Regions from separate parts of the Variovorax sp. P4_B11 genome, predicted to be linked through region 1. Evidence: riboswitches for the same ligand, from Rfam matches in the RefSeq annotation. Region 1 holds a riboswitch; the other holds the start of a gene.
The links. Region 1 has a riboswitch for glycine ahead of gcvT (glycine cleavage system aminomethyltransferase GcvT). Riboswitches for the same ligand answer to the same signal wherever they lie in the genome.
Positions count from the first base shown of each region.

Region 2: it holds a riboswitch for glycine, as region 1 does, so the genes downstream of both, AC1DYD_RS00860 (D-amino acid dehydrogenase) here and gcvT (glycine cleavage system aminomethyltransferase GcvT) in region 1, are expected to answer to the same signal.

Region 1 is NZ_JBFUHO010000004.1:273,486-291,524, reverse strand. Features, by position in the region: gene AC1DYD_RS06975 (SulP family inorganic anion transporter) at 1-439, opposite strand, end outside; gene AC1DYD_RS06970 (flavin reductase family protein) at 445-1,074, opposite strand; gene AC1DYD_RS06965 (DUF3014 domain-containing protein) at 1,175-2,059, shown strand; gene AC1DYD_RS06960 (RNA polymerase sigma factor) at 2,072-3,367, opposite strand; gene AC1DYD_RS06955 (YciI family protein) at 3,379-3,804, opposite strand; gene gcvP (aminomethyl-transferring glycine dehydrogenase) at 3,944-6,853, opposite strand; gene gcvH (glycine cleavage system protein GcvH) at 6,880-7,257, opposite strand; gene gcvT (glycine cleavage system aminomethyltransferase GcvT) at 7,310-8,470, opposite strand; glycine riboswitch at 8,521-8,636, opposite strand; glycine riboswitch at 8,652-8,750, opposite strand; gene AC1DYD_RS06935 (TRAP transporter large permease) at 8,795-10,072, opposite strand; gene AC1DYD_RS06930 (TRAP transporter small permease) at 10,069-10,563, opposite strand; gene AC1DYD_RS06925 (TRAP transporter substrate-binding protein) at 10,650-11,621, opposite strand; gene AC1DYD_RS06920 (ABC transporter permease/substrate-binding protein) at 11,754-13,301, opposite strand; gene AC1DYD_RS06915 (alpha/beta fold hydrolase) at 13,391-14,215, shown strand; gene AC1DYD_RS06910 (ROK family protein) at 14,231-15,310, shown strand; gene AC1DYD_RS06905 (dienelactone hydrolase family protein) at 15,320-15,997, opposite strand; gene AC1DYD_RS06900 (phospholipase D-like domain-containing protein) at 16,072-17,454, opposite strand; gene AC1DYD_RS06895 (glutathione S-transferase family protein) at 17,451-18,039, opposite strand, start outside.
Region 2 is NZ_JBFUHO010000001.1:156,589-161,888, reverse strand. Features, by position in the region: gene AC1DYD_RS00865 (FAD-dependent oxidoreductase) at 69-1,301, shown strand; glycine riboswitch at 1,580-1,681, shown strand; glycine riboswitch at 1,682-1,789, shown strand; gene AC1DYD_RS00860 (D-amino acid dehydrogenase) at 1,878-3,194, shown strand; gene AC1DYD_RS00855 (FIST signal transduction protein) at 3,155-4,423, opposite strand; gene AC1DYD_RS00850 (PhaM family polyhydroxyalkanoate granule multifunctional regulatory protein) at 4,435-5,175, opposite strand.

The DNA of each region.
Region 1 (18,039 bases):
GGCCGACGACGATATGAACCGAGATGCCGGCGAGGAATCCGGTCGTCACCGGCACCGACAGCAGCGTGGCGAGCCAGCCTGCCTTGAGCAAGCCGACCGAGACGAGCACGATGCCGACCATCAGCGCCAGCAGCGCGGCCAGTTCGCCATAGCTGTTGGCGCTGGCGGCGGCGATCGACGCCAGGCCGCCGGCGAAGATCGGCGCGATGGTCGAATCCGCCGCCGCCGAGATGAAGCGATTGGCGCCGAAGGCTGCGAAGGCGATGGAGCCGGCGATGAAGGCATAGAGCCCGGTTTCGGGCGGCATGCCGGCGAGCCGGGCGGTGGCGAGCTGGCCGGGGATGGCGATGGCCGCCAGCATCAGGCCGGCGACCAGGTCGCGCGGCAAGGACTCGATCCGATAGCCGCGCAGCGACGAGAAGAACCAGCTTGGCATCATGCGGCCTACATCTCGTCGATCTGCGTGCTCCGGGTCTGCGCCTGCGCCGCCAGCGCGTAGCGCTCGCGCGTTTTCACGTAGAAGCTGGCCCCGAAGCGGCCGACCGGAAAATAGTGTTGCAGCCGCACGCGCCAGGCCTCGGTGTCGATCAATTCGTCGCGCGCGTGCATCCAGCGCACCTGGCCGATGAAGATCTGCCGGCTCTCGGTCTCCAGCGTCTCCCAGAGCGTGCATTCGAAGGCCACCGGCGCCTCGGCGATGCGCGGCGGCTTCACGGCCCGGCTCGCAAGCGGCGTGAAGCCGACCACCTCGAGTTCGCTCACGTGCGGCGGGTGGCGATCGCCGCAGCGGTGCATCTGCTCGGCGATGTCCTCGTCGGCCAGGTGCACCACGAACTCGCCGCTGCGCGCGATGTTGGCCGCGGTGTCCTTGAGCGCGTTGTCCTGCAGCCGGTTGACGCTGATCATGACGATCGGCGGCTCTTCGCCGAGCATGTTGAACATGCTGAAGGGCGCGGCGTTGACGATGCCGTCGGCCCCCAGCGTGGTGACCAGTGCGATCGGCCGCGGCACGATCAGGCTGGCCATCAGCTTGTAGCGCTGGTATTCGGTCAGGGTCGAGAAGTCGATGTCCATGTCGGGTTCCTTGGCGGTCACAGGGCGTTACGGCACGACGCGCCGGCGTGGTTTCCAATGGAGCGCATGCAACGCCCGTGATTCAAAGGAGGATTCAACCATGCCCGAAAGGGACCCAGCAGAATTCAGGCCAGCCAAAGAGTCCTCGATATGGACCGTGGTCCTCGTCGTGGTGGTGATTCTCGCCGCAGCCTTCGCCTGGTGGCGCTGGTCCTTGCAGAAGGAACCGCCGCCGGCACCGCCCGCCGCCAGCGCACCGCCGCCGCAGGACCGTCCCGCGGACATTCCCCGCGCAGCGGTCGCGACGGGGCCGCAGAACCTGGTCGATGCCCTGGCCGCGCCCGAGGCCGCGCTGCCGCCGCTGAACGACGCCGACAGCCGCGTGACCGCGGCGCTCGACGACCTGGTCGGCAAGAAATCGGTCGGGGCCTTCCTCGAGCCCAGCGGCTTCGTGCGGCGCTTCGTCGCCACCGTGGACAACCTGCCGCGCGCACAGGCCACTTCGCGCCTGTGGCCGGTCCAGCGCGCACCCAAGTCCTTCGAGGTCCAGGGCACGGGCGAGCTCAAGACCATCGGCGCCGACAATGCCAGCCGCTACACGCCCTTCGTGCTCTTCGTCGAGTCGGTCGACAGTGCCCGCGCAGCCGCGCTCTATGCCCGGCTCTATCCGCTGTTCCAGCAGGCCTACGAGGAACTGGGCTACCCGAACCGCTACTTCAACGACCGCCTCGTGGCCGTCATCGACCACCTGCTGCAGGCGCCGGAAACCGAAGGCGCGGTGCCGGTGAAGCTGACCGAAGTGAAGGGCGAGATGGCTGCGGAGCGGCCCTGGATCAGCTACGAATTCGCCGACCCGAAGCTCGAGTCGCTCTCGGCCGGCCAGAAGATGCTGGTGCGCATGGGGCCGGTCAACGAGCGCCGGCTGAAGGCCAAGCTGAAGGAACTGCGGGCCCAGGTCGCAACCGGCGCGGTCGCGAAGAAGTAGCGCGGCACGCGCTCAGGCGCCGCCTGCCTGCTCTTCGGCGGAGCAGGCCTGTGCGCGCAGCAACAGCAGCTTGCGTTCGCGCGCGTTGCGGGTGAGGCCCGCCGCCCGCTTGAATTCCTCGCAGGCCTCGGCGCGTCGCCCGAGCTTGGCCAGCAGGTCGCCTCGCACGCTCGGCAGCAGGTGGTAGCCGCGCAGCTGCGGCTCCGCCTGCAGGGCATCGACGAGCTCGAGGCCGGCCGCCGGTCCGAAGGCCATCGACAGCGCGACCGCCCGGTTCAGCTCGACGATCGGCGAGGGCGAAAGCTGGGCCAGCGCCTCGTAGAGTGCGGCGATGCGGGGCCAGTCGGTCTGCGCTGCGGTCGTTGCATGCGCGTGGCAGGCGGCGATCGCGGCCTGCAGGGCGTAGGGACCGAGCGCGCCGCCGAGCTTCTCGGCCCGCGCCAGCGCCGCGAGGCCGCGGCGGATCAGCAAGGTGTCCCAGCGCGCACGGTTCTGGTCGAGCAGCAGCACCGGCTCGCCATCGGCGTCGACGCGGGCAGCCGCGCGCGAGGCCTGGATCTCCATCAGCGCCACCAGGCCATGGACTTCCGGCTCGTCCGCGACCAGCTCGGCCAGGATGCGCCCGAGCCGCAAGGCTTCGTCGCACAGCGCGGGCCGCATCCAGTCCTCGCCGGCGGTGGCCGAGTAGCCCTCGTTGAACACGAGGTAGATGACCTCGAGCACCGACGACAGACGGGCGCCGAGTTCCTGTGCGCGCGGCGCCTCGAAGGGCACGCGGGCGGCGGCCAGCGTTCGCTTGGCGCGCACGATGCGCTGCGCGATCGTGGCCTCGGGCACCAGGAAGGAGCGCGCGATCTCGTCGGTGGTGAGTCCGCCCAGCAGGCGCAGTGTCAGTGCGACGCGAGCATCGGGCGACAACACCGGATGGCAGGCCGTGAACACCAGCCGCAGCAGGTCGTCGCCGACCTCGTCGTCGAGTGCGGCGTCCACCGCTTCGGCGAAGTCGTCGGCTGCGAACGCATGCCGGGCATCGAGTTCGCGGCCGATCTCGCCTTCCTTGCCGGCATGCAGCGTGCGCTTGCGCAGCAGGTCGATGGCACGGTGCTTCGCGGCCGCCATCAGCCAGGCCGCCGGATTGTCCGGAATGCCTTCGCGCGGCCACTGCTCGAGGGCGGCGAGCAGGGCATCCTGCGCCAGCTCCTCGGCCACGCCGACATCGCGCACCCTGCGCGCCAGGGCGCCGATGATGCGGGCCGACTCGATGCGCCAGACCGCGTTGACCGTGCGATGCGTCTCGGCCGAGTCCACGTTCGGGCGTGTCAGGGCTGCTGCTTGGCGCGGGCCTCGTCGAAGACCCGCTTTTCCTGCTCGCGCAGCTCGGGTGTGAACTCGGCGCCGAAGTCTTCCATCTCGAACACCTGGCGCAGCTCGAGCTCGGCACCGTCGTCGAAGGGGGCGCGTCGCAGCCATTCGAGCGCTTCTTCCTTGGAGCGCACCTGCCAGAGCCAGAAGCCCGCGATCAGCTCCTTGGTTTCGCTGAACGGGCCGTCGATGACGGTCCGCTCCTTGCCGGAAAAACGCATGCGGGCGCCCTTCGAACTCGGGTGCAGGCCTTCGCCCGCGAGCAGCACACCGGCCTTGACCAGCGCCTCGTTGTAGTTGCCCATGTCGGTCAGCAGCTGCTGGCTCGGCATCACGCCGGCCTCCGATTCCTTGCTGGCCTTGACGATCACCATGAATCGCATGTTCTTGCTCCTTCGGTTTCGAGGCCGGCGGCAGTCGGGGATCGACCGCACAGTTCCGGGGCTCTGAATGGACGTCGAAGCAGCAGGCGCGAAATCGACAGCCAGCTGGCCATCGACTTGTAAAAGAATGCTTCTCGCGTCAGCTGCCGGCGTAGTCTTCCGTGGGGACGCAACTGCAGAACAGGTTGCGGTCGCCGTAGACGTTGTCGACCCGGCCGATCGGCGGCCAGTACTTGGCCTGCCGCAGGCTGGTCAGCGGGAAGGCGCCGAGCTCGCGCGAGTAGGGCCGGGTCCATTCGGTGCCGAGCAGGCTGGCCGCGGTGTGCGGCGCGTTCTTCAGCGGGTTGTCGTCCTTCGGCCAGATGCCTTCCTCGATGCGGCGGATCTCGCCGCGGATCGCGATCATCGCCTCGATGAAGCGGTCGAGTTCGGCCAGCGGCTCGCTTTCGGTCGGCTCGACCATCAGCGTGCCGGGCACCGGGAAGCTCAGCGTCGGCGCATGGAAGCCGTAGTCGATCAGCCGCTTGGCGACGTCCTCGGCGCTGACGCCGCTGGCGTCCTTGAGCGGGCGCAGGTCGAGAATGCACTCGTGCGCCACGTGGCCGTTGGGGCTTGCGTACAGCGTCGGGTAGTGGTCCTTGAGCCGCGCGCTGATGTAGTTGGCGCTGAGGATCGCGGTCTCGGTCGCGGCCTGCAGCCCCTTGGCGCCCATCATCCGGCAGTACATCCAGCTGATCGGCAGCACCGCCGCGTTGCCCAGCGGCGCCGCCGACACCGCGCCCACCGCGCCGTTCGACGGCAAGCCGCCGGTCGCGTGTCCCGGCAGGTAGGGCACCAGGTCTTCCACCACGCACACCGGGCCGACGCCGGGGCCGCCGCCGCCGTGCGGAATGCAGAAGGTCTTGTGCAGGTTCAGGTGGCTGACGTCGCCGCCGAACTCGCCCGGTGCGGCCACGCCGACCAGTGCGTTCATGTTGGCGCCGTCGACATAGACCCGGCCACCATGCGCGTGCACGATCTCGCACAGTTCCTTGACCCGGGTCTCGAACACGCCGTGGGTGCTCGGGTAGGTGATCATCACCGCGGCCAGCGTGGCGCTGTGCTTCTCGCAGGCGCGCTGCAGGTCGTCGATGTCGACGTTGCCGTCGGCGTCGCAGGCGGTCACCACCACCTTCATGCCGACCATCTGGGCACTGGCCGGATTGGTGCCGTGCGCCGACGAGGGGATCAGGCAGACGTTGCGCTGCGTGTCGCCCCTGGCTTCATGGAAGGCCTTGATGGCGAGCAGGCCCGCGTACTCGCCCTGCGAGCCGGCGTTGGGTTGCAGGCTGATGCCCGCGTAGCCGGTGGCTTCGCAGAGCCAGGCGCGCAGCTGGGCGTCGAGCTGTGCGTAGCCATGCAACTGGTCGGCCGGTGCGAAGGGGTGGATGTTCGCGAACTCGGGCCAGGTGATCGGGATCATCTCGCTGGTGGCGTTGAGCTTCATGGTGCAGCTGCCGAGCGGGATCATGCTGCGGTCGAGCGCGAGGTCCTTGTCGCTCAGGCTGCGGATGTAGCGCAGCATCGCGGTCTCGCTCTTGTGGGTGTTGAACACCGGGTGCGTGAGAAAAGCGCTGCTGCGGCGCAGGTCCTCGGGAAGGCGCAGCTGCGCCGTGGCGGCGATGGCGTCGAAGTCGGGTCCCCGCGTGCCGGCCGTTGCGAACAGTCTCCACAGCATCTCGACGTCGGCCCGCGTGGTGGTCTCGTCGAGCGACAGGCCCAGGTGATGCTGCAGCCGATGGCGCAGGTTGACGCCGGCAGCCAGGGCCCGTTCGTGGATGGCCTGGGTGTCCTCGCCGGTTTGGATCGTGAGCGAATCGAAGGCCGTGCCGTTGACCAGCTCGCGGCCCATCTGTTCGAGGCCCTGGGCCAGCACCGCCGTCAGCAGGGCGACGCGCTGCGCGATGCGGCGCAGACCCTCGGGCCCGTGGTAGACCGCGTACATGCTGGCGACCACCGCCGGCAGCACCTGCGCAGTGCAGATGTTGGAGGTGGCTTTCTCGCGCCGGATGTGCTGCTCGCGCGTCTGCAGCGCGAGCCGGTAGGCCGGCTGGCCGTGGGTGTCGACGCTGACGCCGACCAGTCGGCCGGGCAGCGAGCGCTTGAACTCGTCGCGGCAAGCCAGGTAGGCCGCATGCGGGCCGCCGTTGCACATCGGCATGCCGAAGCGCTGGGTGGTGCCGCAGACGATGTCGGCATCCCACTCGCCGGGCGGTGCCAGCAGCGTCAAGGCCAGCAGATCGGCTGCCACGCAGAAGGCGGCTTCGCACTGGTGTGCGTAGCCGGCGAGCGGACGCAGGTCGTGCACCTGGCCGGTGGTGGCGGGGTACTGTGCGAGCGCGCCGAAGAAGCCGCCGCTGGCCATCAGATGCGGCAGGGTCTCGGACGCGGTGCTGACCTTGACCTCGATGCCCAGCGGCGCGGCGCGCGTGCGGATCACCTCGATGGTCTGCGGATGGCAGTCGCCCGAGACCAGGAACACGTTGCTCTTGCTCTTGACGCTGCGCCGGGCCAGCGTCATTGCCTCGGCGGCCGCGGTGGCCTCGTCGAGCATCGAGGCGTTGGCGATCGCCATGCCGGTGAGGTCGCAGACCATGGTCTGGAAATTGACCAGCGCCTCCATGCGGCCCTGCGAGATCTCGGCCTGGTAGGGCGTGTAGGCGGTGTACCAGGCCGGGTTCTCGAGCACGTTGCGCAGGATCACGCCGGGTGTGTGGGTGCCGTAGTAGCCCTGGCCGATGAAGCTCCTGGCCACCTTGTTCTTCGCCGCGATCGCCTTCAGCTCGGCCAGCGCGTCGGCCTCGGTGATCGGCGCCGGTAGCCGCATCGGGCGGCTGCGGCGGATCGCCGGCGGCACGATGCCGTCGATCAGTTCGGCGCGTGTGGTCGAACCGACCGCAGCGAGCATGGTCTGCTCGTCGTCGGCTTCGATGCCGATGTGGCGGGCGATGAATTCCTCGGCGTTCTGGAGGTCGCGCAGCGAGAGGTGGGAAGGCACGGGAGTCGGCATGGAGGGCTCGGGTGATGGTGCGGGAATCAGCTTTCGGCGGAGAACTTCTCGTAGGCGGTCCCGTCGAGCAGCGCCTCGAGCTGGGTCGGGTCGCTCATGCGCAGCTTGAAGAACCAGCCCGCATCCATCGGCGCGCTGTTGGCCAGCGAGGGGTCGGCGCGCAGCGCCTCGTTGACCTCGGTGATTTCGCCCGAGACCGGCATGAAGACGTCGGCCGCGGCCTTGACCGATTCGACGACACCGGCGACATCGCCCTGCGCGAAGCCCTTGCCGACTTCGGGCAGGTCGACGAAGACCACGTCGCCGAGCGCATCCTGCGCGTGCACCGTGATGCCGACGGTGACCAGCGCCGCGTCGGCTTCGGGGCGCACCCACTCGTGGTCCTTGGTGTACTTGAGGGTCATGGGAAAAACTCCTTGAAGAAAGTCTGGCTTGGAAAAATCGGGTGAGGGACTGTCAGCCCCGGTGGTAGCGGGCCGGCACGAAGGGCATCGTGCTGACTTCCATCGGCACCGGCTTGCCGCGCACCATGGCCTGGATCCGGGTGCCGGGCTCGGCATAGGCGAGCGCGACATAGCCCATCGCGATCGGCCGGTCGACGCTGGGGCCGAGCAGGCCGCTGGTGACCTGGCCGATGGCCAAGCCCTCGAAGGACTCGAGCACGGTGCCGTCGCGCACCGGCACGCGCTCCAGCGCCACCAGGCCGACGCGCTTGCGCTTCAGTGTCTCGTGGTCGAGATGGCCGGCCGTTCCATTGACGGCGATGAGCTGCGCCAGCACCCGGGCCGCACCCGGGAAGCCGCCTTCGCGCGCTCCGCCGCTGCGCCGGACCTTCTGGATCGCCCAGCCCAGCGCGGCCTCGACCGGCGTGGTGCTTTCGTCGATGTCGTTGCCGTAGAGGCACAGGCCGGCCTCGAGCCGCAGCGAATTGCGCGCGCCCAGGCCGATCGGCTTGACCTCGGGCTCGGCCAGCAGCAGGCGGGCCAGCGCTTCGGCGTCCTTGGCGGCGACCGAGATCTCGAATCCGTCTTCGCCGGTGTAGCCGCTGCGCGTGACGAAGGCCGGGATGCCGCCGATCTGCACCGCGCCGCCGGTCATGAAGACGAAGCGCTCGACGCCGGGCGACAACCTGGCCAGCGCGGCCGCGGCCTGCGGGCCCTGGAGCGCGAGCAGGGCGTGGTCGGGCATCGGCAGCACCTGGCAGCGCTGGCCGATCCGGGCCTGGATGTGGGCGATGTCGGCCTGCTTGCAGGCGCCGTTGACGATGACGAACAGCGAGTCGTGGCCCTCGTTGAAGAACATCAGGTCGTCGAGGATGCCGCCCTGTTCGTTCAGCAGCAGTCCGTAGCGCTGCTTGCCGGGCGCCAGCCCGATGACGTCGACCGGCATCAGGCTTTCGAAGGCGGCGGCGGCATCGGGCCCGGCCAGGCGCAGCTGTCCCATGTGGGAGATGTCGAACAGGCCCGCGGCCTCGCGCGTGTGCTTGTGCTCGGCCATCAGGCCGGTGGGATATTGCACCGGCATCGAATAGCCGGCAAAGGGCACCATGCGGGCGCCGAGCGCCAGGTGCAGGCCGTGGAGCGGGGTCTTCAGCAGATCGTCGGATGCGGCAGCCAAGGGCGGTTCTCCAAAAGGGGCAGTGCTTGTTCCATGGCGAGAAGCCATGGGCCACCCCTGCTGTCCGCTTTACCTGAGAGATTCGCCCCACGATCGGGGTTTGCTCCTTCGGTGGGCGGTGCGACGCGACTTTCGCGACCAACCGCCTCTCTCCAGCAAGGAAACGCCCTGAATTGGGGCGTCTTGTCAGTCCTTTTGCCTGAGCGTTCGGGCCCTTGGTTCGGGGGACCTGCGCCTTCGGCGGCCCCACCGCGGCGGGACGCTCTCCTGACCGTTGGAGTGTAAGGGAATCGCGTCCTCCGGTCGTGGATTTCGGCGGCCGCGCTACTTCGAATAGACCAGGTCGCGCAACCCGAGCGAGATGCCGGGCACGTAGGTGACCACCATCAGGCAGGCCAGGATCACCAGCACGAACGGAACCAGGTAGGGCACGATGCGGTCGAGTGAAATCCGTGCCACGGTGCAGGCCGCGAACAGGTTGACGCCGAAGGGCGGCGTGATCATGCCGAGCGCCAGGTTCACCACCATCACCAGGCCGAAGTGCACCGGATCGATGCCGAAGTGCATCGCCACCGGCGCCAGGATCGGCGCCAGCACGATGATCGCCGCGCTGGTCTCGATGAACATGCCGATCACGAACAGCGCCGCGTTGACGCCGAGCAGGAACATCGCCGGCGACTGCAGCACCTCCTGCAGCCAGCGGCCGATGGCGTCGGGCACGCCGGCGCGCGTGATCAGGAAGGCGAACAGGCCGGCGTTGGCGATGATGAACATGATCACCGACGAGGACACCACCGACTTGCGCAGCACCGCATAGAGGTCGGCCGGCCTGATCTCGCGGTAGATCAGCGTGCCGACGATCAGCGCGTAGAGCACCGCCACCGCCGACGCCTCGGTGGGCGTGAAGATGCCGCCGTAGATGCCGCCCAGGATGATCACCGGCATCAGCAGCGCCCAGCCGGCGCGCCAGGTCGCGGTGGCGACGCCGAGCCGGCCGTCGCCGTCGTTCTTGCCCAGTCCCTTGAACTTGCAATAGACGTAGACGAAGGCCATCAGCGCCAGGCTGATCAGGATGCCCGGGCCGAAGCCGGCGATGAACAGCTCGCCGATCGAGACCTCGGCGCTGACGCCGTACAGGATCATCGGGATCGAGGGCGGGATGATGACGCCGAGTTCGGCGCTGGTGGCCTGCAGCGCGGCGGCGTAGCCGACCGGGTAGCCGTGCTTGATCAGGGCCGGGATCAGGATCGCGCCGATCGCGAAGGTGGTCGCCACCGAGGAGCCCGACACCGCCGCGAAGATCATGCAGGTCAGCACGCAGGTCATCGGCAGCCCGCCCTGCACGCCGCCCACCAGGCTCTTGGCGAAGTCGACCAGGCGGCGCGAGATGCCGCCGGTCTCCATCAGGTTGCCGGCCAGGATGAAGAAGGGAATGGCGGCGAGCGGAAACTTGTTGATCGCGTTGAACATCTCCTTGACGGAGATCAGCATGTTCGCGTTGGAGGCCTGGATGCCGAGCACCGAGGCCAGGCCGATGGAAACGGCGACGGAGATGGTGAGTGCGAAGCACACCACCATGGTCGTGATCATCACGAGGGTCATTGAGCGGTTTCCAGTTCGTTGCGCTTCGGGTCGATCAGGTTGGCGATGATGCCGACGACGCAGAACAGGCCGCCCACCGGCAGCGCGACGTAGGCCCAGAACATCGAGACCGATTCGAGGCCAGCCATCGACTGCACGCTGCCGCGCTGCGCGTAGTCCCAGCCCCACCAGATGATCACCGCGATCAGGCTCAGCGCGGCCAGGCACACGACCCAGTCGAGCACCCGGCGGACCTTGGGCGGGCTCCAGCGGTAGAGCACGTCGACGCTGACCATCGCGCCCTGGCGGAAGGCGGTCGGGATGCCCATGAAGACCATCCAGATCAGGCTGATGCGGATCAGGATCTCGGACCATTCGGCCGGTTGTTCGAGCACGAAGCGAGTGACGATCTGGAACACGCCGAGCGAGGAGGCGACCACCAGCATGAAGCAGGCGATCGCCATCGCCAGGCCGGTGGTCCAGCGGTCGAGTGCGAGGAAGGCGGATTTCATGGGCGCATCAGGGTTCGGACAAAAAAACGCCCGCCAGCGCAGGCTGTGCGGGCGCGTGCTGCCGCGAGGAGTTTCGCGGCAGCCGGTTACTTGACGTCGCGGATCTTGTCGAGATTGGCCTTGCCGAACTGCTTCTCGAACTCGGCGTTGACCGGCGCCAGCGCGGCGACGAACTTGGCCTTGTCGACGTTGTCGATCACGGTCATGCCCTTGGCGCGCAGGTCGGCCACGCCCTTGGCGTCGTCCTCGTCGACGCGGGCCCTGTTGGCCTTGATGGCTTCCTTGGCGGCGTCGAGGAAGGCCTGCTTGTCGGCGGCGCTCAACTTGTCGAAGGCGGCCTTGTTCATCACGAAGATGCAGGGCGAGTAGACGTGGCCGGTCAAGGTGAGGTGCTTCTGCACCTGGTCGAACTTGGCCGAGATGATGACCGGCAGCGGGTTCTCCTGGCCGTCGACCGTGCCCTGCTGGAGCGCGGTGAAGACCTCGGGGAAGGCCATCGGCGTGGTGATGATGCCGAAGCCCTTGTAGGCCGCGATGTGCACCGGGTTCTCCATGGTGCGCATCTTCAGGCCCTTGAGGTCCTCGGGCGCCTTCACGTCGCGCTTGCTGTTGGTCATGTGGCGGAAGCCGTTCTCGCCCCAGCCCAGCGCCTTGAATCCCTTGGCGTCGAACTTGACCAGCATGTCCTGCCCGATCGGGCCGTCCAGCACGGCGCGGGCGTGTGCCTTGTCGCGGAACAGGAAGGGGACGTCGAGGATCTTGGTCTCGGGCACGAAGTTCGGCACCGGGCCGGTCGAAGAGAAGGCGAGTTCCTGGGTGCCGAGCTGCACGGCCTCGATCGATTCGCGCTCGCCGCCGAGCGAGCCGTTGTAGAAGGTCTCGACCTTGTAGCGGCCGTTGGTGCGCGTCGCGACTTCCTTCGCGAAGGTGTCGATGGCGACCCCCTGGTGCGAGTTCTGCGAGGTCGAGATGCTGATCTTCATCGTCGTCTGCGCAAGGGCCGCGCTCGCGATGCCAAAGCCGAGGATCAGGCCTGCGGCCAGTTGGCGCAATTTCATGGGGATGTCTCCAGAATGGGAAAGAGTTCGGGCCCGGGCCCGCAAGGCAGCCTGCGACTATGCCGCAATAGCAAGCTTCACCTCGTCGGGATTTTCACGGACGCAGTCGCGCTCCTTTTTTTGAGGCCGAGTCTAGGCGCTGGGCGGCAGTTGCCCGCGGCGCCGGCGCATCAGGTGTTCGAGCGCCTCGAACAGCGCCTCGCTCAGCAGTGCCAGCGCCGCGGCGGGCACGGCGCCGGCGACCAGCAGCGCGCGGTCGTTGAGCGCGAGCCCGGTCACGATGCGTTCCCCGAAGCCTCCAGCGCCGATGAAGGCGGCGATGGTGGCGGTGCCGATCGCGATGGTGGTCGCGGTGCGCACGCCGGCCAGCAGCGTGGGCAGCGCCAGCGGCAGCAGCACCACGTGCAGGTTCTGGCCGCCGGTCATGCCGAGCGCGGTGCCGGCCTCGCGCAGGCCGGCGGGAACTTCGGCCAGCCCGGTCACGGTGTTGCGCATGATCGGCAGCAGCGAATACAGCGTCAGCGCGATCAGCGCCGGCAGCGTGCCGATCGCGCCCAGCAGCGAAATCAGCACGGCCAGCAGCGCCAGCGAGGGGATGGTCTGCAGCAGACCGGTCAGGCCCAGCACCAGGGCGCGCAGCCGCACATGCGCGAACACCGCGATCCCGAGCGGCACGGCGATGAGGATCGCGACGCCGACCGAGATCGCGACCAGCAGCAGGTGCTGGCGCGCCAGCCGGCCGAGGTCGGGGCCGAACAGCTTGGCCATGAAGCCGCGGGCGGCGTTGTCGGACGGGAGGGCGGCCGGCGAACCCGGCTGCGTCGTCGCCAGGAAGTCGCGCGCAATGACGTCGAAGGCCACGCCTTGCAGTTCGGCGCGCGCGTTCATCGCGATCATCGAGCGCTCGTCGATGCGGCCCTCGAGCGGCTGCAGGGCGGCCCAGGCGGCGGGCAGCCGCGCCGGCAGGTCGAGCCGGTACAGCAGCACGGCGTCGTAGCGCGGGAAGTAGCCCTTGTCGTCCGCGAGCACGCGCAGGCCCAGGTGGTCGATCTTGGCGTCGGTGGTGTAGATGTCGATGACGTCGACCTGCTTGGCGGCGATGGCTTCGTAGGCCAGGCCGTGGTCCAGCCCGGTCGGCGTCTGGCTGAAGCCGTAGCGCGCCGCCAGGCCCTGCCAGCCGTCGGCGCGGCCGATGAACTCGTTCGAGAGGCCGAAGCGGAGTTCGCGCTGGCCGGCCAGATCGCTCAGGGTGCGAACGCCGAGCCGGTCGGCGTCGGCGGCGCGCATGGCGAGCGCATAGCCGTCGTTGAATCCGAGCGGCACGGCCACGCCGAGCCCGAGCGGCCGCAGGGCGGCGTTCATGGCTTCGCGCGTCATCGATGGCGAGCCCTTGAGGATCTCCAGCGCGATGGTTCCGGTGTACTCGGCGTAGAGGTCGATCCCGCCGGAGCGCAGGGCCTCGTAGACGATGGCCGTGTTGCCGAGCCCCTGCCGCACCACAGGCGCAACCGCGGTCCTGGGCGCAGCGGTCTGGGCCAGCACCTCGGCCAGGATGTAGGACTCGGTGAAGCGCTTGGAGCCGATGCGCAGCGCCTGCTCCTGGGCGGTCGCGGCCACGGCGGCGCCCAGCAGCAGGATGAAGGCCAGGACAGCGAGCCCGGTGCAGCGCAGCAGTTGCATCGCGGCCAGTGTATCGGCGCCAGGCCCGGCCGCGGCCTCATGGGGGGTGAAGATTCCCTTTCTCCTACAACCGATCGTGCGTGCCGCTGATGTGGCGCCGCTCGGCCGCCCTGCACAGTCCGAACGTGCTGATCAACTACATCCGTCGCGGTCAAGGCAAGCCCCTGCTCCTGGTGCATGGGCTGGGCAGCAGTTGGCGGACCTGGCAGACCATCCTCGACCCGCTGGCTGCCGAGCGCGCCGTGGTCGCGCTCGACCTGCCGGGCTTCGGCAAGAGTCCGCCACTGGAAGGCGAGGTGTCGATGCGCACGCTGGCGACCGCCGTGGCCCGCTTCCTCGGCGAGCACGACCTGCTGGGTGTCGATGCGGTCGGCAGTTCGTTCGGCGCGCGCCTGGTGCTCGAGCTGGCGCGCCGCGGCGGAGTGCTGGGCACGGTCGTTTTGCTCGGACCGAGCGGGTTCTGGGCCGGCTGGGAGCGCATGGCGTACCAGGCCTCGCTGTGGCTCTCCATGCGGCTGGCGCGAGGCCTCGCATTCGCCATGCCCGCGTTGGCTGCCCACGAATGGTCGCGCATGCTGTTGCTGGCCCGGTTCTCGTCCCAGGCGCGTCGGCTGCCGCCGGCGCTGGTGCTGGAGGAGATGCACAGCTTCGCATCCGCCCCGTCCCTCAGTCTCATGCTGAGGGATTTCGTGCGCGGATCGCCGCTCGAGGGCTCCGCCGTCGGGACGCTCGGGAAGCCGGTCGTGATCGGCTGGGGCCGGCTCGACAGGATCTGCCTTCCGAGCCAGGCGGCACGCGCGCAACAGCTGTTTCCCGATGCGCGGCTGCATTGGTTCGAGCGCTGCGGCCACTATCCCCACTGGGACCAGCCCGAAGAGACCGCCCGGCTGATCCTCGACGCCACGGCCGATTGAAGGATCCCACCCCGAATGAAAAAGAACGACGAACCCGCATCGGATCGGCCGCCCGCCGAAGGCCCCGCCGCGCATGGCGCCCGCGAACTGCCCGCCGTGACGGTCGAGGGCTACAGCCTCCAGCTGCGCGACAAGGACGGCTTCATCGGCGACCAGGCCAGCCAGACCGCCTTCAGGCAATTGCTGGAGCGCTGGCGGCAGCGCCGTCGCCGAAAGGGCAAGGACCCGCTGGGCGGCGTGCATTCCAAGGACCTCAGCAAGAGCGAACTCGACGCGACACTGGGCGAAACCAAGAGTTCCGAGGCCGCGGACGTGGTTCACGGCGTGATCGAGCAGTTCGCCGAGGAACTGGCCTGGGTGATCGACCGCTTCCTGCGCCAGCCGTCGTGGCATGGCGTGCAGCGGATCGTGATCGGCGGCGGCTTCCCGGGCAGCGACGTGGGCGAGCGCGCGGTGCTGCAGGCGGCAGCGATCCTGCAGGACATGAATGTTTCCGTGCAGCTGGCCCGTATCTGCCACGAGCCGGACGACGGCGGCCTGCTGGGATGGGTGCATCTGGTGCCGCCGCCGATGCTGAAAGGCCACGACGCGATCCTCGCGCTCGACATCGGCGGCACCAACGTACGCTGCGGCATCGTCAAGCTGCGCAAGAAGCGCGCAGCCGACCTGTCGAAGGCCAAGGTGGTGCGGCGCGAGAAGTGGCGCCATGCGGACGACAGCCCGAGCCGCAAGGCGCTGATCGACCGCTTGGCTGAAATACTCGGGGCCCAGATAGGCTATTGCAAGCGGCAGGGCATCCGGCTCGCGCCCTTCATCGGCATCGCCTGCCCCGGGCTCGTTCGCAAGGACGGATCCATCTCGCGCGGCGCGCAGAACCTGCCCGGCGATTGGGAAAGCGACAACTTCCACCTCCCCACCGAGCTGTGCAAGCGGCTGCCGACCATCGGCGGCGAGCCGACGGTCGCGTTGCTGCACAACGATGCGGTGGTGCAGGGCCTGAGCGAACTGCCGTTCATGCAGGATGTGAAGCGCTGGGCGGTGCTGACCATCGGCACCGGACTGGGCAACGCCAGCTACACCAACAAGCAGAAGTAGGCCGGCCGGTCAGGCGAGTTCCCGGCCGAAGAAACGCAGTGTGCGATCCCATGCGAGCCGGGCCCACACGGCGTCGTATTGCGTGATGGGGATCCGGCCCGGGCCCTGCGCGGTTTCGTTGGCGAAGGCGTGATGCGCCTGGTAGCGGTGCCCTTCATAGCGCACGCCCGCCGCGCGCAGCTTCTCTTCGAGGGCATCGACCCCCGCGATGGCGAACGCCGCGTCCTGCGTGGCCCAATGTGCCATCAACGGCACGGTGATCTTCGAGGCATCGACATACTCCAGCGGCGGATAGCCATACCAGATGACGGCGGCATCGGCCTCGGACGCCATCGTCGATGCCAGCAAGGTCAGCGCGCCGCCCATGCAGTAGCCGGTGACGCCCACCTTGCCGCCGCGCGCCTTCAGATACTGCAGCGCGCCGCGCACGTCCTGCGAGGCGGCTTCGGCGAAGTTCAGCCCGCTCATCAGATGGTGGGCTTCCTCGGCCTCGACGGTCTTCTTTCCGCGATAGAGATCGGGCACCAGCGCGGTGAAGCCGGCTTGAGCGAAACGCTCGGCGACGCCGAGGATCTGGTCGTTCAGCCCCCACCATTCCTGGATCACGACCACCGATCCGAAGGCCTTCTCGGCTTCGGCCAGATAGCCTTGCACCGCGCCGCCATCCGGGCGCTTGAATTCGATCATGGTTCCCATGAAGCTCTCCTGATGTCGTGGACAGGAAGGGAGTATCGAACATCGGCCATGTTCCCGCGCATGGCTCAAAGCTGGAAGGCGATCGTGAGCAGCAGGCCCTCGGCGACGTCGCGCAGCAGTCCGGGCGTGCGCGCCCGGTAGGTTTCGCCGGCCGAGGCGGTGGTTTCGATCCAATGCGCCAGTTCGTCGATCTCGGCGCGGCCATAGAACACCACCGCTGCCTCGTGGTTGAGAAGCAGGCTGCGCAGGTCGAGATTGATCGAACCGCACAGCGCCAGGTCTTCGTCCACCACCACCGCCTTGGCATGGGCCATGTAGGGCAGCATCTTGAACACCACGCCGGCACGTGCCAGGTCGCGCATGCTGCGGGCCCGCACGAAATCGGTCAGCCGGTGGTTCGATCGGCCGGGAATCGCGATCGTCACCTGCACGCCGCGCCGGGCCGCCAGCCGCAGCGCGTCGCGCAGTCCGTCGCCGGGCACGAAGTAGGGCGTGACGGCAAGCAGGCGGTGCTCGGCGCGGAAGCAGGCGTCGATCAGCAGCGCCTGCGCCGTGTCCTCGGTCTGGTCGGGCCCGCTGGGCAGGAACTGCGCCGGCCTGCCACCTTCTTGCGGGCCGGCATCGCCGGCAATGGGGCGCGACTGCCGACCGCGCACCGAGGCCCAGTCATGGTCGAACTGGCGCGCCGCCGCGGTCGCCACGTCGCCGTGCAGATCGAAGGACAGGTCACGCCAGGCCACCGGGTGCGCATCGTTGCCGGTGAAGTATTCGCCGGCCAGGTTCCTGCCGCCGGACCAGAGCCAGCGGTCGTCCGCGATCGTGAGCTTGCGGTGGTTGCGCAGGTTGCGCGGGCCGCTGCGGCGCAGGCTGAAGATCGGTCGGAACACCGCCACCTCGGCGCCGGCGTCGCGCAGCGAATCGAAGTGCGTGCGCGGCAGCGACAGGGCGCCGAAGCCGTCGAGCAGCACCCTGACCTTGACGCCCCCGCGGGCCCGGCGGGAGAGCCGGTTGATCACCTCGTGGCCGAGCGCGTCGTCGCCGATGATGAAGGTCGAGACGTCGATGGATCGCTGCGCGCCCTCGATCACCTTGAACAGCGCGTCACGCGCCGCGGCGCCGTCGGAATGCAGGCGCACCTCGCAGAGGCTGGGTGCCGCGAGGCCGAAGCTCTCGACCAGTTCGGCCGCCCAGTGCCCCGCCGGCGCCGCGCGCGGCGGCCGCGGCCTGCCCACCGGCCGGAGCTTGCGCTGCCCGAACAGCAGGTACATCGGCAGGATCACGTAGGGCAGCAGCGCCAGGCCCATGACCCAGGCGATGGCGGTCGTGGGGGCGCGCTGCTCGCGCCGCGCGCGGGTGGTCAGCACGTAGACCAGCAAGGCAAAAGTCACCACCAGCAGGTGCTGCGAGGGCGAGGGCAGCCAGTCGAGCAGGTCGTCGATCCGGTTCACGAGCGGACCAGGGCCTGCAGATGGGCCGGTACCGGGCGCCCTTGCGAGGCCAGGAAGTTCATCATCGGGCCGACCACGTCCCGCACCGGACCGCGCGCACCCACGCGCTCGCGCCAGGCCAGCAGCCTGGGCGTCGCCGCGGTCATGGGCGCGCCCTTGCGCTCGGCGAACACCTGCGCCATGTAGAAGGCGATGTCGGCGAAGGAGTAGGGACCGGCCAGGAACTCGCTGTCGGCCAGCTTCGCTTCGAGTTCTTCGTAGAAGCGGGCGCAGCCGGCGCAGGCAGCCAGCGCCGCCGGACTTTCCATGTCCTGTTGCAGGCCGAAGAGCTTGATCACGTGGGGAAAGAAGACTTCGTCCGATTTCAGTTCGAGCTGCCGGGCTCGCGCCCGCGCCGCGACGTTGCCAGGCCACAGCGGCGGCTCCGGAAAGCGGTCCTCGAGGTATTCGAAGATTTGCGTCGAGTCGAACAGCTCGACATCGCCGTCGATCAGCACCGGCACCTGCCGCTTCGGGTTGACCCGCAGCACCTGCGGGTGCTTCGGGTCGTAGCGGTCGTCGCGGTCGAAGGGCACCATCACGCAC
Region 2 (5,300 bases), on a different contig from region 1:
CCGGGTCTTGCCGCTTTTACAGTAAGCGCTAACGCCCGCCGTTCATGCCCTCCCAAAAGGATTCGGACATGCGCGTGGTTGTATTTGGCGCGGGCTTGCTCGGCGTGACCTCGGCCTACTATCTTCAACAGCTCGGACACGAAGTGACCGTGGTCGACCGGCATGCGACGCCGGCGGCCAAGGCACGCGGCCTGGCGACCGCCGAGCAGTCGACCGCAGCGCCGGCCGCAGCGGCATCGCCCCGGCGCGGCAGGAAGCTGTCCAGGCTGTGCAGCGGCATCCGTCGCGGCCTCTCCAGGCTGATGGACCGGGCCGTCGGGACGCCGGCCAAGCGCGATCCCCTCGACCATCTCGTGCGACTGGCGGCGTACAGCCGCAAGAGCGCGCGCGCCCTGCGCGACGAAGCCGGAGTGCCCCAGGGCTCGCGCTCGGCCGGCCTGATGAACATCTACACCGATCCCGAGGCCTTCCGGGTCCGGACGGCCGGCGCCACGCACTGGTCCAGCCTCGGCTGCGAGGAACGGCTGCTGTCGGCCGACGAAGCCATCGTCCTGGAACCGGCGCTGAAGGCGATGGGCGGCAAGCTGGCCGGAGCGACCCACGCGCAGGAAGACCCGGCGCGCGATCCGGCGCAGTTCGCCGCCAGCCTGGTGTTCCTGTGCCGCGCCGCCGGCGTGCGCTTCATGACGCGGCACACCGTGGTGTCGCTCAAGGAACGCAACGGCCGGATCGACCATGTCGAGCTGCTCGATGCCGCCGGCGAGCCGACCACCTTGCGCGGACAGGCCTACGTGCTGGCGCTGGGTGCGTCGAGCGTGCCGCACGCCGAAGACCTGGGCATCGACATGCCGCTGCGCTTCGTGCGCGAATACATCGTCACGATGCCGATCCTGAACCCTTCGCTGGCGCCGCGCATGCCCTTGCGCGACCGCCAGGGCAAGCTGCGCATCACGCGCATCGAAACGCCGGCCGGCGACCAGTTGCAGGTCCGGGCCGTCGTGCGGGCCGGGCTCGACGAAGAGGCCGAGCCCGACTCGGACCGCTTCCGGGCGATCGTGCGCCGCACCGAGATGCTGCTGCCCGGCGTCGCCGACGCCGCGCGGGCCAGTTTCGATACCGCCATGCACGCGGCCAGCACCAACCGGCTGCCGATGATCGGCAAGACCCGCCTCCCCAACCTGTTCCTGAACACCGCGCCCGGCGCTCGAACCTGGATCCATGCCTGCGGCGCGGGCAAGTCGATCGCGCGGATCGTCAGCGGACTTCGGCCCGAACTCGACTTCGCCTTCCGGCGCCCTTAGGGCCTGTTCACACTATTTCCGGGGATCGCGTTGCCGGGCGAAGGGGCTGGATGCAAGGCGCCCGCGCGCAGCAAGGCTTTCGCCTTGCAAGCGCGGGCAACGCCGCAGACGGCCCCTTGGCCCGGCAACCCGCAGGGAAGGCCTGCCAGGACGAGCCACTCGGCGTTGCGCTCCTTGCATGTGCCAACGCACATGCCGCGTCGCGCGCCTTGATTGGCCCGTCCTGGCAAGCCTTCGCGACCCCGGAAATAGTGTGAACAGGCCCTACCCGCTACAATCCGCCCACTGCAGGAGAGCGGGCCCAGGGGCCCCACCGAAGGCGCAAACTCCCATAAACGCTCAGGTCGGCCCACGCGATGGGCTCGTACTGCAGTTCACTGTCAAAGCCGTCTGGAGAGCCATCACGCCGCGCGTGGTGCACCGAAGGAGCAAACCCGCTGCGGGCGCAGCGGGTGAATCTCTCAGGTACCGAGGACAGGGGGAGCGGCAACTTGGACGCACGGTCCGGTTGCTTTCGTTTCGACAGCATGCCGTCTCCGTTGCGTTCGAGCGCTGCAACCATCAAGGGTTCTCGATATGCGCGTGATCGTTCTTGGCGCCGGCCTGCTCGGCGTGACTTCGGCTTACTACCTCCAGCAACTCGGCCACGATGTGACCGTGATCGACCGCCAGGCCACGCCGGCGGCGGAAACCAGCTTTGCCAACGGCGGCCAGATCTCGGTCAGCCATGCCGAGCCCTGGGCCAACCCGGGGGCGCCGCTCAAGGTGCTGCAATGGCTCGGCAAGGAAGATGCGCCCTTGCTGTTCCGCATCCGCGCCGACATGCGCCAGTGGCTCTGGGGCCTTTCGTTCCTGCGCGAATGCACGCCGGCGCGCACCCGCCACAACATCGAGCAGATCGTGCGCCTGGGCACCTACAGCCGCGACACGCTGCAGCAGCTGCGGCGCGACACCGGGATCGACTACGACCAGCGCACGCAGGGCATCCTGCACTTCTACACGACGCAGAAGGAGTTCGACGCCGCGCTGGAGCCCGCCGAACAGATGCGCGCGCTCGGCTGCGACCGGCGGGTGATCTCGGCCGACGAGGCCGTGAGGCTCGAGCCCGCGCTGTCGCACATCCGGCCGCAGCTGGCCGGCGCGACCTACACGGCCGAGGATGAATCGGGCGATGCCAACCGCTTCGCGCGCGGGCTGGCCGGGCTGGCCGAGGCAGCCGGCGTGCGCTTCCTCATGAACCATACCGTGACCGCGCTGCGCGCAGCCGGCGGCCGCCTCGACCACGTCGAGGCGACCGATGACGAAGGCCGCTTCCAGCGCATCCGCGGCGACGCCTACGTGCTGGCGATGGGCTCGCTGAGCCCCCTCCTGGCCGCGCCGCTGGGCATCCGGCTGCCGATCTATCCGGCCAAGGGCTACTCGGTGACGATGCCGGTCCGGGACGCCTCGAAGGCGCACCAGGTCTCGCTGACCGACGACGAGTTCAAGCTGGTGTTCTCGCGCTACACCTCGGCCGCGGGCGACCGCCTGCGCATTGCCGGCACCGCCGAGCTCAACGGCTACGACCGCGACCTGAACCAGGTGCGCTGCGAGGCGATCGTGCGGCGCGTGGAGGAACTGTTCCCGGGCGCCGGCGACGCCTCCGCGGCCCAGTTCTGGACCGGGCTGCGCCCGGCGACGCCGAGCAACGTGCCGCTGATCGGGGCGTCCAGGCTGCCCAACCTGTTCCTCAACACCGGCCACGGCACGCTGGGCTGGACCCACGCCTGCGGCTCCGGCAAGTCGATCGCGCGAATCGTCAGCGGGCTGGCGCCGGAGGTCGACTTCGCCTTCACCGGGCTGCGCAGCGGTCCTCAGTCATCGCTCGCGAAGACGGTCAGCACGCCGGTATAGCCGTAGAGGTGGTTGCGGGCGATCTCGCCGGCGGCGAAGAAGCCGACCAGCGGGACGTCGCCGAGCGCATGGCGCACGATCTGCAGCTCGGCGCCAGGGGCTCCGAAGTGCGGCCCGCCGCGGCCCGAGCAGCTGACGTAGATCGCGCCCGCGATGCGGCGCGCCGGATGCGGCGCGGCCTCGGCCTCGCCGGCCGCGATCTCGCGCGCGGTCGCCAGCGTCTGCTCCTGGGGCTCCAGTTCCTCGCGGATCTCGGCGCAGACGCGCCTCAGGTCGGCACGCGCGGCCTGCACGTTGCGGCGGCAGAAGCTCATGCGCATGCCGGCCGCCGCCACATCCGCGATCGCCACGCCGCGACGCGTCGGGTCGAGACCGATGATGTGGCGCACCCGCACGTCGGCACCCAGGTCGCCGGTGCGCCGGACGCCGTCGCTGCCGGCCTCGGCCAGGCCGACCAGCGTGGCGCGCACGGCATCGATCGCCTGCTCGGGCGCATCGAGCGACACCCGCAGGTCGGCCAGCAGCACGTCGAGCGCGGGCTCGCCGTCGAGCTCGAGCAGCAGGTTGCCGTCGGCCTCGGTGATCTCGCGTTCGCGCGACACCGGCTGGCAGCCCTGGGTCACGCGCGAGACCAGCCGCACGCCTTCGCCGAACACCACGCCCGACAGGCCGCCCGAGAACACGCCGCCAACCGCGCCATGGCCGCGGATGTTGCCGTTGCCGCCGATCGCGAACTGCAGCGAGCCGACCCGGCCCGACGACAGGCCGCCGAACAGGTAGCCGGTGTCGGTGCGCTCCGCCATCTCGGCGATCAGCTCGCCGAGCTCGGGCGTGCGCGGGTCGGCGTGCACCAGGGCGGTATGGGCCGCGAAGCCGCTCATTTCCGAGCTGGCGAGCGGCGCTACGCCGGAAAACACGCGGTACTGGTCGCTCGGCAACTCGCACAGCATCACGCTGAGCGCTGGCTCATCGAAATACTCGGCGTTGTTGGCGGCCACGCCGACACCCACGGTGCCGGTCCAGTCGGTGATCTCGGGCAGTTCGGCCCCCAGGTGATCGAGGATCTCCTGGGCGTCTTCCCCGTAGTGGTCGGTGATGTAGAGCAGGCCCAGCGTCGGCGAACGCGCGTAGTCGGGCAGCGCCATCTGCGCCCGCAACTGGGCCAGCACCAACCCCGCCGCCATGCGCCACTGCGGATGGGTGGCATGTCCGGAAGGAAACAGCTTCATGGGCTCGGCTTTCAAGGCGCGCGCTTGCGCGCCGGTGGGGGACCCTTGGCCGCTGCCGCCGCACCGCGACGCGCGGGCGAGGCCTTTTTCCGGGCCGCGGCCGGCTTGGCCGCCCGCTTCGCCGGCGCTGGCGCCGGCGCCGAGCCCGCGCCCAGGCCGACCGCGTCGACCAGCGGCTGCGCCACGGCCGGCACCTTGAGTTGCGAGGCGTCCTGCAGGGCCGAACTGGCGATCTGCTGGAACTGTTGCGTGAGCGCGCCCCACCACTGCAGGGGATCGACCACGCCGGCCGCGTCCGGCGCGGCCGCGGCCTTGGCCCGCTTCGGCGCCGGCGTCTCCTCGACCTCCGGCTCCGTTTCGGGTTCCGGGGCGGCGGCCGGGGCCGGTGGCTCGTCCTGGAACGCGGGTGCCGGCGCGGGCGTCGGCCCGACGGGCCGCGTGAAGGCGCTGGCGAGGTCTTCCATGCGGACGTTCATGCCGCGCAAGGTCGACAGCGTCATCTTCTGCACTTCGAGCGCCTGGATCGTCGCCTTCAGCGCGTGGCCGTTCTGCTCGAGCCAGTACTGCACGGTCTTGAGCTCCTGGATGCGCTTGTCGACCTCCTCGACGCTCAGCGTCGGCGCCACCCAGCTCGACAGGCTCGGCAGGCCGGGCACCCCGCCGGACGATGCGCTGGCGCCGGCCAGGCTTTTCAGGAAGTCGAAGCCCGGAACGAACTGACTGAAGGCGAAGGGCTTGGTGGCGTCGCTCATGGGAGTGCTCCGGTATGTGGTTCTTGTCCGGGCAGCTTACTCCAAGCGTCCGGGCTTTTGGGCCGGTAAAGGCATCCGGCACTCGCCACGGCGGCCCGGCTTGTGGACAATGACCCATTAGACAC